Regions from separate parts of the Aminobacter sp. BA135 genome, predicted to be linked through region 3. Evidence: riboswitches for the same ligand, from Rfam matches in the RefSeq annotation. Region 3 holds a riboswitch; each other region holds the start of a gene.

Region 1 (3,107 bases), 1.6 Mb from region 3:
CGCAGCAGGTGCCGTTGCCGCCGGCGGCAGTTGGCGGTGCGCCTGCCGAGATCGACATCGTCGTGCGGCTGGACGTGCCGCCGGTGCGCCGTCGCATCGAGATGGAGCTGAATGGCGGCGAATGCCATTTCGCGCGGCTGCGCTATCGCAAGCTGGGTAAATCAGGCGGCCGGCTGACTTTGCGGTTTCGCGGTACCATTCGGCCGGACCAGGCGGATGGCGCGTTGGTGCTGTCGGCGCGGCCGTCGCGACAATTCCGCGCGTGGGAGCACGAGCAGACGGTCGCCACCTATGGTGCGGTGCCGTTCCAGATCGTCTCGGTGACCGTTTCGCCGGTTCGCTGAGCCGGAGAACAGTTTGCGCTGCTTGCAGTTCCGCGCAACCTGGTCTCCAGCATCGTCGCGGCTCAGGCAAATGCCGCCCTGTATAGTCCCGGATGGCAACTTGACTTTACCTTGGCCGTCGATAGGTTGGCGCCGTCATGGTCTTCCGCCGCGAGGTGGAAGCTAAGAGGGAATCCGGTGCGAAACCGGAGCTGTCCCGCAACTGTAAGCGGTGAGCCTATTGCCCCTGTGTCACTGGCATTCGTGCCGGGAAGACGGGCGACAAGGCTAGGACCCGCGAGCCAGGAGACCTGCCTGACAGAGTGAGATTCCGTGGTCGGGGTGTGCCACAGGAATGCCGGTTCCCGTCCGGAGGCCCGTTTGCGGCTTTCGCCAGGTCTGCATTTCCGCATCCCCGCCAGGGCAGGCAGAGGTTGGCGCGGCGATGTCGGGAAGAACGGTTTCCCAAGAATATCGAAAGCTTGGGCAGACGCATTCGTCGCCTGCTGCCGTGGCATCGCGCCTCGACCTATCGTCCCGGACGCCTTCCGGGCATGGCAACGCCAGGCGTTGCGCACCCCTTTCAAGCAAGGAGAGATCATGAACATCAGACAGTGGACATTGTGGCTCGGACTAGCCATGGCATCGTCCATCGGACTCGCTCCGGCCGCTGCCGAAAGCTTCACCGACGATGCCGGTCGCAAGGTCGAGCTGGAATTGCCGATCAAGCGCGCGGTGATCTTCAACCGCTACGCGGTCGAGTTCGCCCGTGCCATTGGCGCCATCGACAAGGTCGTTGGCGTCGATGCCAGCACGATGCGGGATCCGACCTACTGGCCGCAGTTCAAGGAAGCCGACATTGTCGGCCAAGGCCAGACGCAGCCCAATTACGAGGCGATCGTGGCGCTCAAGCCCGACGTGGTGATGATCCCGCGCAACGGCGTCTACGAGGAGGCCGCGAGTAAGCTCGAGGCCTTCGACATTCCGGTGCTTGTCGTTACCGCCTGGGACACGCTGCAGCATGTCGAGAACGTGACATTGTTCGGAAAGCTGTTCGACGAGAAGGAAAAGGCCGACGCGCTGAACGCCTACTACACCAGGTACATGGACCTGCTGGCCGAGCGGCTGAAGGGCGTCGAGCGCAAGAAGGTTTATCTCGAAGAAGTGCGCGACCTGGTGACCGTCACGCCTGGCTCTGGCTGGCATGACATGATCGAGGCCGGCGGCGGCATCAATGTCTTCGGCGACATCGACATCAAGAAGGAGCCGTCGTCGCGCGGCAACGAAAACAGCTTCACTGTCGATCCCGAGGAGATCATCGCCCGCAAGCCGGACTTGGTGATCAAGCTGCAGCCCGGTTCCTACCAGACCATTCCCGAGGCCAAGTTCGCCGAGAGCTGGAAGGCGATCGTCGCCCGCGAAGAAATATCGGGCACGCCGGCAGGGCAGGCAGGCAATGTGCGTCTGATCAACTACTACCTCGCCGGCGGCTCGTCCAAGGTCACCGGCGCGCTGCAGGTCGCCAAGTGGCTCTATCCCGACCGCTTCACCGACGTCGATCCCGAAGCGGCGATGAAGGAATGGATCGAGATCTATCAGGGCCTGCCGTTCCAGGGCGCCATGACCTATCAGGGCACTGCCTCCAACTGACGGACCGCACGCCGCGGCCCGAGAGGCTGCGGCGTGATTTTCCCAATCCGGAGCCTTCGACCATGGACATCGCGAGCAGCGCCGATTTCGCGCGAAGCCGATCCGACGGCATTTCCAGCCGCTACCGCCGAACCGGCCATCGCAAGGCGGCTGTCATCCTGTGTTCGCTGCTCGTGCTGCTGCTGGTCGCCGGCGGCGTTGCCATCGTCGGCATCGCCGAGACGGGGCTGATGACGCTGCTCATGGTCATCCTGCAAAAGGTCTCGTTCGGTCATTTTGTCGCCGAGGTCGATCCGCAGCAGGCGCGGGTGCTCGTTCATCTGCGCCTGCCGCGCGTCGTCATGGCCATCGTGGCCGGTGGGTCGCTGGCATTCGCCGGCGTTTTGATGCAGGCGATCACGCGCAACCCGCTGGTCAGTCCCTATACGATCGGCGTGTCCTCGGCGGCGGCCTTCGGTGCCTCGATCGCCATCATGTTCGGCATAGGCTTCAGCGCCGCCGGGCTCTACTTCGTGCCGCTGACGGCATTTCTGTTCGCACTCGGCTGCGCCGTGCTGGTGTTCTCCATGGCCTGGCTGCGCGGCATGGGGGCACAGACGATGGTGTTGACCGGCATTGCCCTGATGTACCTGTTCAGCGCCATGACCGCAGCCGTGCAGTTCGTCGCCACCCAGGAGCAGTTGGCCCGGGTCGTGCACTGGACGTTCGGCAGCCTGAACGGCATCGGCTGGGATGCGGTTGCCGTCTCTGGTACGGCACTGCTGGTCGCCCTGCCGCTGGCGCAGTCGCGGGCCTGGCAATTCAACGCGTTGACGAGCGCCGGCGACGACGTTTCGCGTTCGCTCGGCATCAATGTCGCGCTGCTGCGCGGCATCGCCGTCGTGCTGTCGGTGGTGGTCTCGGCGGTGGTCATCAGCTTCACCGGCGTGATCGGCTTTGTCGGGTTGATCGGGCCGCATGTCGCCCGGCTGATGATCGGCAGCGACCATCGCCATCTCATCCCGTTTTCGGCGATCTGCGGCGCCATGCTGCTGCTTCTGGCCGACACTGTCGGGCGCATGGCGTTCAGCCCGACAGTCATTCCGGTCGGCATCGTCGTCGCCTTCGTCGGCGTGCCGCTGTTCCTGCACCTGA
Region 2 (3,107 bases), 1.8 Mb from region 3:
CACCGTCGATTCCGAAACGGAGATCGAGAACGGACCCGAAGCCGAGCGCCAGCGCGCCATCGAAGGCCGCAGACCTCAGCCGGATGCGAATCCGTTCGAGCCGACTGGCATCCGTTTCGGCACCTTCGTTCTGAAGCCGAGCCTTGAACAGGGCGTCACCGCGACGTCGAATGCGGATTCCAGCTTTAACGGAAAGTCGGCCGTTCTGTCCGAGACGACTCTCAGGCTGAACGCCGCGTCCGATTGGGAGAGCCATTCGGCGACCATCGACGCCTATGGCAACCACCGAAAATCCATCTCCGGCCAGGAGGTCAAGGATCTCAGCGGCGGCATCGACGGGCGGCTGCAGCTCGATCTCGCCGACGACATGCGCGCATTGGCGCGGCTCGGCTACAGCATGCGCCCGGAATCGACGTCGTCGCCCGTGGTCATCTCCGGCACCGCCGAGCGGCCGACCCTGCACACGCTGAACGGCGCGCTGGGTGTCGAAAAGGCCGTCGGCAAGTTCCGCTTCGGAGTGACCGGCGAAGCTGTCGACGAAAGCTATAGCGACGCCGAACTGACCGACGGCACCACGCTCTCACAAAAGGACCGCGACTCCAGGCTCTATACCGGCAAGGTCCGCGTCGGCTACGAGGTCTCACCGGCGTTGACGCCCTTTGGCGAGGTCGAATTCGGCCGCCGGGTCTATGACCTGCGCTTCGACACCGCCGGTTTCGAGCGTTCGTCCAAGCGTACCGGCGCCCGCGCCGGCGTCGAGATCGACATGGGCGAAAAATTCGGCGGCGAGATTTCGGCCGGCTGGATCTCGGAGGATTTCGACGACGACCGGCTGAAGACGGTTTCGGCCGCGACGATCGCCGCCGATCTCAGATGGTCGCCGATGCGCGGCACGATCGTCGGCCTGACCGGCGAAACCTTCGTCGAGGGATCGACGACCCCGGGCGACAGCGGTTCGGTGCTCTACAACGGCCGCCTCAGCGTCGAACGGCAGATCCGTTCCAACCTGACTGCATTCCTCGCCGGCGGCGTCGGCTACCGCGACTATGCCAGCTCGAACGACCACGAGCTGAGGCTGAGTGCCGAAGCGGGCCTGACCTGGTGGCTCAACCGCTACGCCGGCCTGACCGGCAAGCTGCGCCATGAGACCTTCGACAGCACCTTGCCGTTCCGCGACGCCAAGACCAACAGCGTCTTCGTCGGGTTGAAAATCCAGCGCTAACCTTGGGGCAAACCGCCGATCGCGGCGGCTGAGGCCCTCAAGGCCGTCTCCCCCTGCCCCGCATAGACCTCGCTCATGATCAGCTCGGCAAGCGGCAGACGGCATCCCCAGCCATGGCGCTCGAGATCGGGCTTGTCGGCGAATTCGTTGACGTGGCCGACGCAGAGATAGGCCACCGGCACGACGTGATCGGGAATGCCTAGCAACTGCTTCAGCGCCTCGCGATCGAGGATGCTGACCCAGCCGACGCCTATGCCCTCGGCACGCGCGGCGAGCCAGAAATTCTGAACCGCGCAGACGGTGCTGAAGAGGTCCATCTCTGGATTGTGCCATCGCCCGAGCGGAGAGTTTGCCGAACGGCTGCGGTCGCAGGTGATGACCAGGTTGAGCGGGCTTTCGCAGATGCCTTCGAGCTTGAGCTTGCGGTACAGCTCCCGCCGCTCCTCGGCGATCTGAGGCAGTTCCTGCTGCCGCGCCGCAAAGAACAGGTCCCGGACCCGCTCGCGTCGTTCGCGATCTCTGATGACGATGAAGTTCCACGGCTGCATGAAGCCGACCGACGGCGCGTGATGGGCCGCCAGCAGCAGCCGCGCCAGCACATCGTCGTCGATCGGATCAGGCAGAAAATGGCTGCGAACGTCGCGGCGCGTGAAGATGGCGCGGTAAACGGCACCCTGTGCGGCGATATCGAAACAGACTGAAACGGCCTTCAACTGGTCAGCAAGCATCGCATATCCCCTGGCGAGCATGTCGGTTCCCTCCGCCTGACCATGCGGAGGTCGATGTCTGCCGGGCCGGTCTTCTGGCTCGAGTTCAACCCGTCTGCGGCGCCTTCCCGTTCAGGATGAACAGTGGCCTCTGCCGTTACGGTCCCTCTTACAGCGTTGGGCACGCCACGGATTTGCACCGTGTTCCCGATTCTCCCGCATCGCTGCGGGCACCTGGCAGGGTATGTCTAGCGGCAGCAGCGGCCGAAAGCCATCGCACCGTGCGTCCAATCCTGACGCACAGGCGACATGTGGCTTACTTGCCCGGCTTGATCTCGCCGAGCAGCCCTTCGATGACGCCGGCCATGCTCCTGCTGAGATCGGAGCGCGACAAGGCAAAGGCAACGTTGGCTTCGACGAAACCTTCCGGCGAGCCGCAGTCGAAGGTGCGGCCGCGATAATGATAGCCGTAGAAGGACTGCATCTTCTCGAGTTTGAGCATGGCGTCGGTCAGCTGGATCTCGTCGCCGGCGCCACGCTCCTGGCTTGCCAGGATGTTGAAAATCTCCGGCTGCAGAATGTAGCGGCCATTGATGAACAGGTTCGAGGGTGCCGTGCCCTGCTTGGGCTTTTCCACCATGCCCTCGATCTCGAAGCCGGTGTGAACCGACTTGCCCTTGCCGACGATGCCGTATTTGTGCGCCTCGGCCGGGTCGCATTCCTGGACAGCGATGATGTTGTTGGCGGTCTCGGCATAGAGCTCGACCATCTCGCGCATGCAGCTCTTTTCCGACTGCATGATCATGTCGGGCAACAACAGCGCGAAGGGCTCGTCGCCGACCAGCTCGCGCGCGCACCACACTGCGTGGCCAAGGCCGAGCGGTACCTGCTGGCGCGTGAACGAGGTCTGGCCCGGGGCCGGTTGCAACCGCTGCAGGCGCTCCAGTTGCTCGGTCTTGCCGCGCTGTGCCAGCGTATCATAAAGTTCGAACTGGACGTCGAAATGGTCTTCGATGACCGCCTTGTTGCGGCCCGTGACAAAGATGAAATGTTCGATACCCGCTTCGCGCGCCTCGTCGACCACGTACTGGATCACAGGGCGATCGACCACAGTCAGCATTTCCTTGGGGATAGACTTGGTGGCAGGCAGAAAACGCGTACCGAGGCCGGCGACCGGA
Region 3 (3,107 bases):
GGAGAGGCAGTCGGCGTCGACATCAGACAACGCGAAACGGACCGGCAGGACGGCATCCGGCACAGTCTCGCTGTCCCCGCCCGGCGTCGAGAACGGCGCGGGGACCTCCTCGACGGCAGGTGCGGCAAAGCTTTCTTGATGGTAGCGGGACATGTCGAAGCCGGAAGACTCGAGCATGCCGCGCACGGCGCGCATGAAGGGATCTGGGCCGCAGCAGAACACCTCACGCTCACGGAAGTCGGGCGACAGCAACGGCAGTCGCACCGCATCGATGCGGCCCATATGGCCGAACCAGCCTTCGCGGCTCGACCGCTCCTCGATCATGAAGCCGAGCGACAGTCCGGGCATGTGTGTGCCCAGCAGTTCGAGCTCCTTCCGGAAGATGATTTCTTCCGGACGGCGCGCGCAGTTGACGAAGGCAACGTCCGTCCACGGCGCGCAGTCGTTGAGCCAGCGCAGCATCGACATCATCGGCGTGATGCCGGACCCGGCCGAGACGAACAGGTATTTGGCGGCCGGATGCTGGTGCAGCGAAAAATCGCCTGAAGGTCCATAGGCCTTGATGCGGCCGCCCGGCTTCAGATGGTCGAACATCCAGCGTGTGCCGACGCTGCCCGCCTGCGCCTTGACGGTGACGGCGATGGAGAACGGCCGCGACGGGCTGGACGACAGCGTGTAGGTGCGCATGACGGGTGCCGGTTCGGCCGGCAGTTCGAGCGTCACGAACTGGCCCGGCTTGTAGCGGAACCAGGTCTGGTTGTCGGAGCGGAAGGTGAAGGTCCTGACGTCGGGCGCCTCGTCGGTGACGCCGATGACCTCCAGCACCTGGAGCCGGTCGTTCCAGGGCGCCATTTCGTCGAGGTTGCGGTAAAGGCCAAGCTCGGTCATCGCGTTCATGCCCCTCTCCCGGTCAGGCGACGTTGCGCAGGACCGGCTTGCCGCCGTCGGCCAGCCGCGGTTCGATGAAGCCGACGTACCATTCGATGAACTGCATGACGCCGCCCTCGTGTTCCTCCGAATAAGGCCCGGGCTCGTAGGCCGGCGATTTGATGCCGAAGGCATTTTCCTCGACGATGCGGCGGTCCTGGTCGTTGGTCTCTGTCCAGACATGGGTCAGTTCGGCCAGGTCGTAGTCGACGCCTTCGACGGCATCCTTGTGAACCAGCCATTTGGTGGTGACGGCGGTTTCCGTGGCGCTGATCGGCAGCACGCGGAAGGTGACGGCATGGTCGCCGAGCACATGGTTCCAGGTTGTCGGATAGTGATAGAGCAGCAGCGTGCCGATCCTGTCGGCCGAGACGCTGTCGGAGAGGTTCTTCCGCACTGCGCGCTTGCCCGACATGGTGTAACTCACCGCGTCACGCAGCAGTGGCGCGCGTGTCGCCCTGTACTGGCCGCCGGCATCGATGCGGAACTTGCTCGGCAACCCCACCGCCTCGCACTTTGCCCAGTGCGCCAGCATTTCGGGATCGCTTTCGGCGCCATTGACGCCGGTAACGTTCGGCGCCTCGGGAAAGGTCTTGCACAGCTCAGGGTGATTACCGGCGCAGTGGTAACACTCGCGGTTGTTTTCCCAGACCAGCTTCCAGTTTCCCTTCTCGACGATTGTGCTTTCGAAGGCGACTTTGGCTTCGCGCAGCCGGTGCGGCAGCAGGTACGGCTCGACCATGGCCCGCATCGGCGCGAAGTCGGCGGGCTCGTCGGCGAGGCAGATGAAGATGTAGCCGCCGACGGATTCGCAGGCGACCGGCTTCAGGCCGAACTGGCTCTTGTCGAAGCCTTCCGCCATCTGGCGCGCGAACAGCAGGCGGCCGTCGAGTTCGTAGGTCCACTGGTGATAGGGGCAGACGAGCTTTGCCGCGGTGCCCTTTTCTGTGGTGCAGACGCGGCTGCCGCGGTGGCGGCAGGAATTGTGGAAGGCGCGCAGCTCGCCCTTCTGGTCGCGGACGAGCACGACGGGATAGTCGCCGACCTGGACGGTGAAGAAGCTGCCCGGCTTGGCCAGTTCGCAGTCATGGCCGACAAACAGCCAGTCGCGGTACCAGATCAGCTCGAGGTCGAGCCGGTAGAAATCCGGGTCGGTGTAAAAGGGCTGTGCCAGGCTGAACCCGTCGCGGCGTCCGCGCAGCAGCTTCAGCATTTCGTTCTTCGCATCCATGTCCTGTCCTCGCACCAAGGACTGAACGGGTGGCTTGATTTGGGAAGAACGCCAGCCGGCGGACGCAGAGGTCCGTGCAGCAACGATCCGCCTCTTGACCGCCCACCGCGATCAGTCGAGTTCTGTCAGGTTCAAGGCTGGTTTCCGGGCTTCGGAGCTGTCCTTTCGGACTGTCTCGACACCTTCCCAGGCCGGCTGGCCCAGTGGTCTCCCGTCGAAACAATAACTCCGCCACCGTTGCGGGGGCAGCGCCGGCTTCTCACCGGCTTCCCAATTCTCCGCTTCGTCTCACACTCGAAGCAGCACCTTGAACATGACCGGATCAGACCACGGATTGGTGGCCGGGCACGAGCATGAAAACGACACGGGCTCAGCGCAAAGGCGACAGAGCCCATGTGATGTCATCGTGTTGCTATTCGGCCGCTTCGGCGAACGATGCCGGCACATAGTTGAGGATCGGCCCGAGCCAGCGTTCGACCTCGGCGACGGTCATGTCCTTGCGCCGTGCATAGTCTTCGACCTGGTCGCGCTCGACCTTGGCGACGCCGAAATAATAGCTTTCGGGGTGGGCGAGATAGATGCCCGACACCGACGAGCCCGGCCACATCGCCATGCTTTCGGTGAGGCTGACGCCGGCGGTTTTCTCGGCATCGAGCAGGCGGAACAAGGTCACCTTTTCGGTGTGGTCGGGCTGGGCGGGATAGCCCGGCGCCGGACGGATGCCGCGATAGGGCTCACCGATCAGGTCGTCGGGCGCGAGGTTTTCATCAGGCGCGTAGCCCCAGAACTCCTTGCGCACCTTCTCGTGCATGCGCTCGGCGAAGGCCTCGGCGAAACGGTCGGCCAGTGCCTTGACCATGATCGAGGAGTAGTCGTCATTGGCGCGTTCGAAGCGCTCGGCGATCGCCACTTCCTCGATGCCTGCAGTGACCACGAAGCCGCCGAGATA
Region 4 (3,107 bases), 740 kb from region 3:
GCATCCGCAGCAACTGCACCTGGTGCGCAGCGGCCAAGTTCCGTGGTCACAGGCGATCGAGGAGATCCTGCGCTGGGGCAGCTCAGCGGCCAATCTGCCGTTCCGCTATGCCACCCGGGACGTGGAGATCGACGGATGCATGGTCCGCCGCGGCGATGCCGTCCTGATGGCGTTCCATGCGGCGAACCGGGACGAAAAGGCCTTCGGTCCCGGCGGCGACAGGTTCGATGTCACCCGGCGGCACAACCCGCATTTGTCGTTCGGCGAGGGGCCGCATTCCTGCCTGGGCGCTGCGCTGGCGCGCCTGGAATTGCGCTGCGCCTTCCCCGCGCTGTTCGGGCGACTGGAGGATCTGGCGCTGGCCATCGCCGCAGAGGACGTCGTCTACATGCCGTCTTATGTCATTCGCTGCCCGCAGCGCCTGCCGGTCACCTTCCGCCCTTCCGTCGCTTAGCGAGTGCGGCATTCACCCCGGATTCGGTGATTCTCGGTTCGCCGAGGCGGCTGGTCTCGCACGAGGGGGGCGAGCATGCCCGGTTACGCACGATCGTGGCGCCCGCCTTCAGCAACCACAGGGTGAAGGTGCTCGCGCGGCAGGTCGAGGCGATCGCCACACAGTTGTTCGAGACGCTGGCGGCCCAGCCCCAGCCCGGCCGACCTGAGGCGCCACCTCTCCTTTCGCTGCCGGCCATGGTCATCAGCGCGCTGGAATGCGCAAGCACGCCGAGCGAAGCCGAGCGGGGAACAAATACCGGGATTCCCGGCGGACCGTGACGACCTGGCCCGACTTTACGCCCTTGAGCCCGGCAACCTCGATCTTATCCGGCGTCGCCGATGGGGACGAGGACCTCTCCGAGCCTGCATTGATGAGAGGCCGCATCGTATGCAGCTTTGGGCGAAAGAGACCGATCAGCGCAAGGGCATTATTCGCATCATCACATAAACATCTCGTTATATGTATTGACAAGGAGCGAAGCTGCTGTGATTGTGCGCATGTCGTGGTTCTCCGCGCGGCACTGCCGTAGCGGAGCTAAGAGGGAAGCCGGTGCGATGCCGGCGCTGCCCCCGCAACTGTTAGCGGCGAGCCAAGCCCATTGGTGTCACTGAGGCGAACGGCCTCGGGAAGACGGGCAGAGGCTTTGACCCGCGAGCCAGGAGACCTGCCACGACGAACAACGTCCACGGGCGGGGTGTCTCGGAGGTCGCGGTAGCCCGGCTTCGTGCCGCCTACTCGCGCGTTCCTTGTCCCCACGCCCCAACCATCGGGGTATGGCATGACTGTCTCTCAACAAATTCCAGTGGCAACGCTCGGCGTACCGCGTATCGGTCGACGGCGGGAACTGAAATTCGCGCTTGAAAGCTACTGGTCCGGAAAATCTCCCGCAGCCGACCTGCTCGCGACGGCGAAGGCGCTACGCGCCGCTAGCTGGAGGGAGCAGCACGATCGCGGCGTGTCGAAAATCCCGTCCAACGATTTCTCGCTTTACGACCATGTGCTCGACACCGTCACCATGGTCGGCGCCGTGCCGGCACGATACGCCTGGACTGACGGCGAGGTCCCACTCGATACCTATTTCGCCATGGCGCGCGGTAACCAAGGTCAGGCCGCGGATTGTGGACATGCCGGTGACGAGCATGCGGCCAACGGGCATGGCCTTGCCGCAATGGAAATGACCAAATGGTTCGACACCAACTATCACTACATTGTGCCGGAACTCACGGACGATCAGAGCTTTGCCCTCTCGTCGGCGAAACCGGTCGATCATTTCCTCGAGGCCAAGGCGCTCGGCATCCACACTCGCCCGGTCCTGCTTGGACCGGTTACCCTTCTCAAGTTGGCGAAGTCACCTGAGGAAGGTTTCAACCCTATCGCGCTCCTGCCACGGCTGCTGCCCGTCTACGAGGAGCTCCTGCGGAGGCTGAAGCTCGCGGGAGCCGATTGGGTGCAGATCGATGAGCCGGCGCTCGTGGTCGATCTGGTTCCCAACGAACGGGATGCGCTCCAATTCGCCTACTGCCGGCTGTCAAAAGCAGCACCCGAGTTGAAGATCATGGTCGCTACCTATTTCGGATCGCTGGGAGACAATCTCGAGACCGCAATTTCTCTGCCCGTGGCGGGACTGCACGTCGATCTCGTGCGCGCTCCAGAGCAGTTGGAGACCGTCGGCCGGCTCGCGCAGAAGGAACTTGTGCTCTCGCTCGGGCTGATCGACGGCCGCAACGTCTGGCGCGCGAACCTGCCTGCCATACTTGACCGCATCAAGCCGATCGTCGCCGGCTGGCCGTTGGACCGCGTGGAGATCGCCCCGTCCTGCTCGATGCTGCATGTGCCGGTCGACCTGGACATGGAGACGACACTCGATGCGGACGTGAAATCGTGGCTCGCCTTCGCGGCGCAAAAAACCGACGAGCTGGTCGTGCTCGCCCGTGCCCTGGCTGAAGGCCGGGACGCGGTCGCCGCCGAACTAGAGGCGTCGGCTGAGGCTGCCGCCGCTCGCGCGACATCCGCTAAGGTGCATGATCCGCTCGTCGAAGGTCGGGTCGCCAGCATCAAGGTCGCCATGACGCGGCGGAAGAGCGCATTCGACGTGCGCTCCAAGCTTCAGGGCGACACGTTTGGCTTGCCATCCTTCCCCACCACGACGATCGGCTCCTTCCCGCAAACAGCCGAGGTTCGCAAGGCGCGGGCAGCCCATGCCAAGGGCGAGCTGAGTTACGTCGACTATGAGGCCTTCCTGAAAAAAGAGATAGAAGCCGCCGTTCGCTGGCAAGAAGAGATCGGACTCGACGTGCTGGTCCACGGCGAATTCGAGCGCAACGACATGGTGCAGTATTTCGCTGAGCAGCTCCGCGGCTTCGCCTTCACGCAACACGGCTGGGTGCAGAGCTATGGCTCGCGCTTTGTGCGCCCCCCGATCATCATTGGCGATGTGTCGCGACAACAGCCGATGACGGTACACTGGTGGCGATATGCCCAGTCGCTGACGCCGAAGCCGGTGAAGGGCATGCTTACCGGCCCGGTGACGATCCTCAACTGGTCCTTCGTCCGGGACGACCTTCCGCGCTCAGCCGTCTGCCGCCAGGTCGCGCTCGCCATTCGCGATGAA

What was found. A riboswitch is a leader RNA that binds a small molecule or an ion and turns the genes downstream of it on or off. The one in region 3 is predicted to bind cobalamin.
Region 1: linked by a shared signal. The riboswitch ahead of SLT36_RS08610 (ABC transporter substrate-binding protein) and the one ahead of SLT36_RS00860 (aromatic ring-hydroxylating oxygenase subunit alpha) in region 3 are both predicted to bind cobalamin.
Region 2: linked by a shared signal. The riboswitch ahead of bluB (5,6-dimethylbenzimidazole synthase) and the one ahead of SLT36_RS00860 (aromatic ring-hydroxylating oxygenase subunit alpha) in region 3 are both predicted to bind cobalamin.
Region 4: linked by a shared signal. The riboswitch ahead of metE (5-methyltetrahydropteroyltriglutamate--homocysteine S-methyltransferase) and the one ahead of SLT36_RS00860 (aromatic ring-hydroxylating oxygenase subunit alpha) in region 3 are both predicted to bind cobalamin.

The regions. Positions count from the first base shown of each region.
Region 1 covers NZ_CP139572.1:1,750,616-1,753,722, forward strand. Annotated here, with positions in the region: gene SLT36_RS08605 (nucleotidyltransferase family protein) at 1-344, shown strand, start outside; cobalamin riboswitch at 466-655, shown strand; gene SLT36_RS08610 (ABC transporter substrate-binding protein) at 924-1,973, shown strand; gene SLT36_RS08615 (FecCD family ABC transporter permease) at 2,036-3,107, shown strand, end outside.
Region 2 covers NZ_CP139572.1:1,932,316-1,935,422, reverse strand. Annotated here, with positions in the region: gene SLT36_RS09435 (outer membrane beta-barrel protein) at 1-1,222, shown strand, start outside; gene bluB (5,6-dimethylbenzimidazole synthase) at 1,219-1,950, opposite strand; cobalamin riboswitch at 1,998-2,182, opposite strand; gene galU (UTP--glucose-1-phosphate uridylyltransferase GalU) at 2,246-3,107, opposite strand, start outside.
Region 3 covers NZ_CP139572.1:166,920-170,026, forward strand. Annotated here, with positions in the region: gene SLT36_RS00855 (2Fe-2S iron-sulfur cluster-binding protein) at 1-888, opposite strand, end outside; gene SLT36_RS00860 (aromatic ring-hydroxylating oxygenase subunit alpha) at 911-2,158, opposite strand; cobalamin riboswitch at 2,277-2,483, opposite strand; gene metH (methionine synthase) at 2,571-3,107, opposite strand, start outside.
Region 4 covers NZ_CP139572.1:5,191,054-5,194,160, forward strand. Annotated here, with positions in the region: gene SLT36_RS25225 (cytochrome P450 family protein) at 1-454, shown strand, start outside; partial or broken gene SLT36_RS25230 (cytochrome P450) at 421-708, shown strand; cobalamin riboswitch at 983-1,182, shown strand; gene metE (5-methyltetrahydropteroyltriglutamate--homocysteine S-methyltransferase) at 1,299-3,107, shown strand, end outside.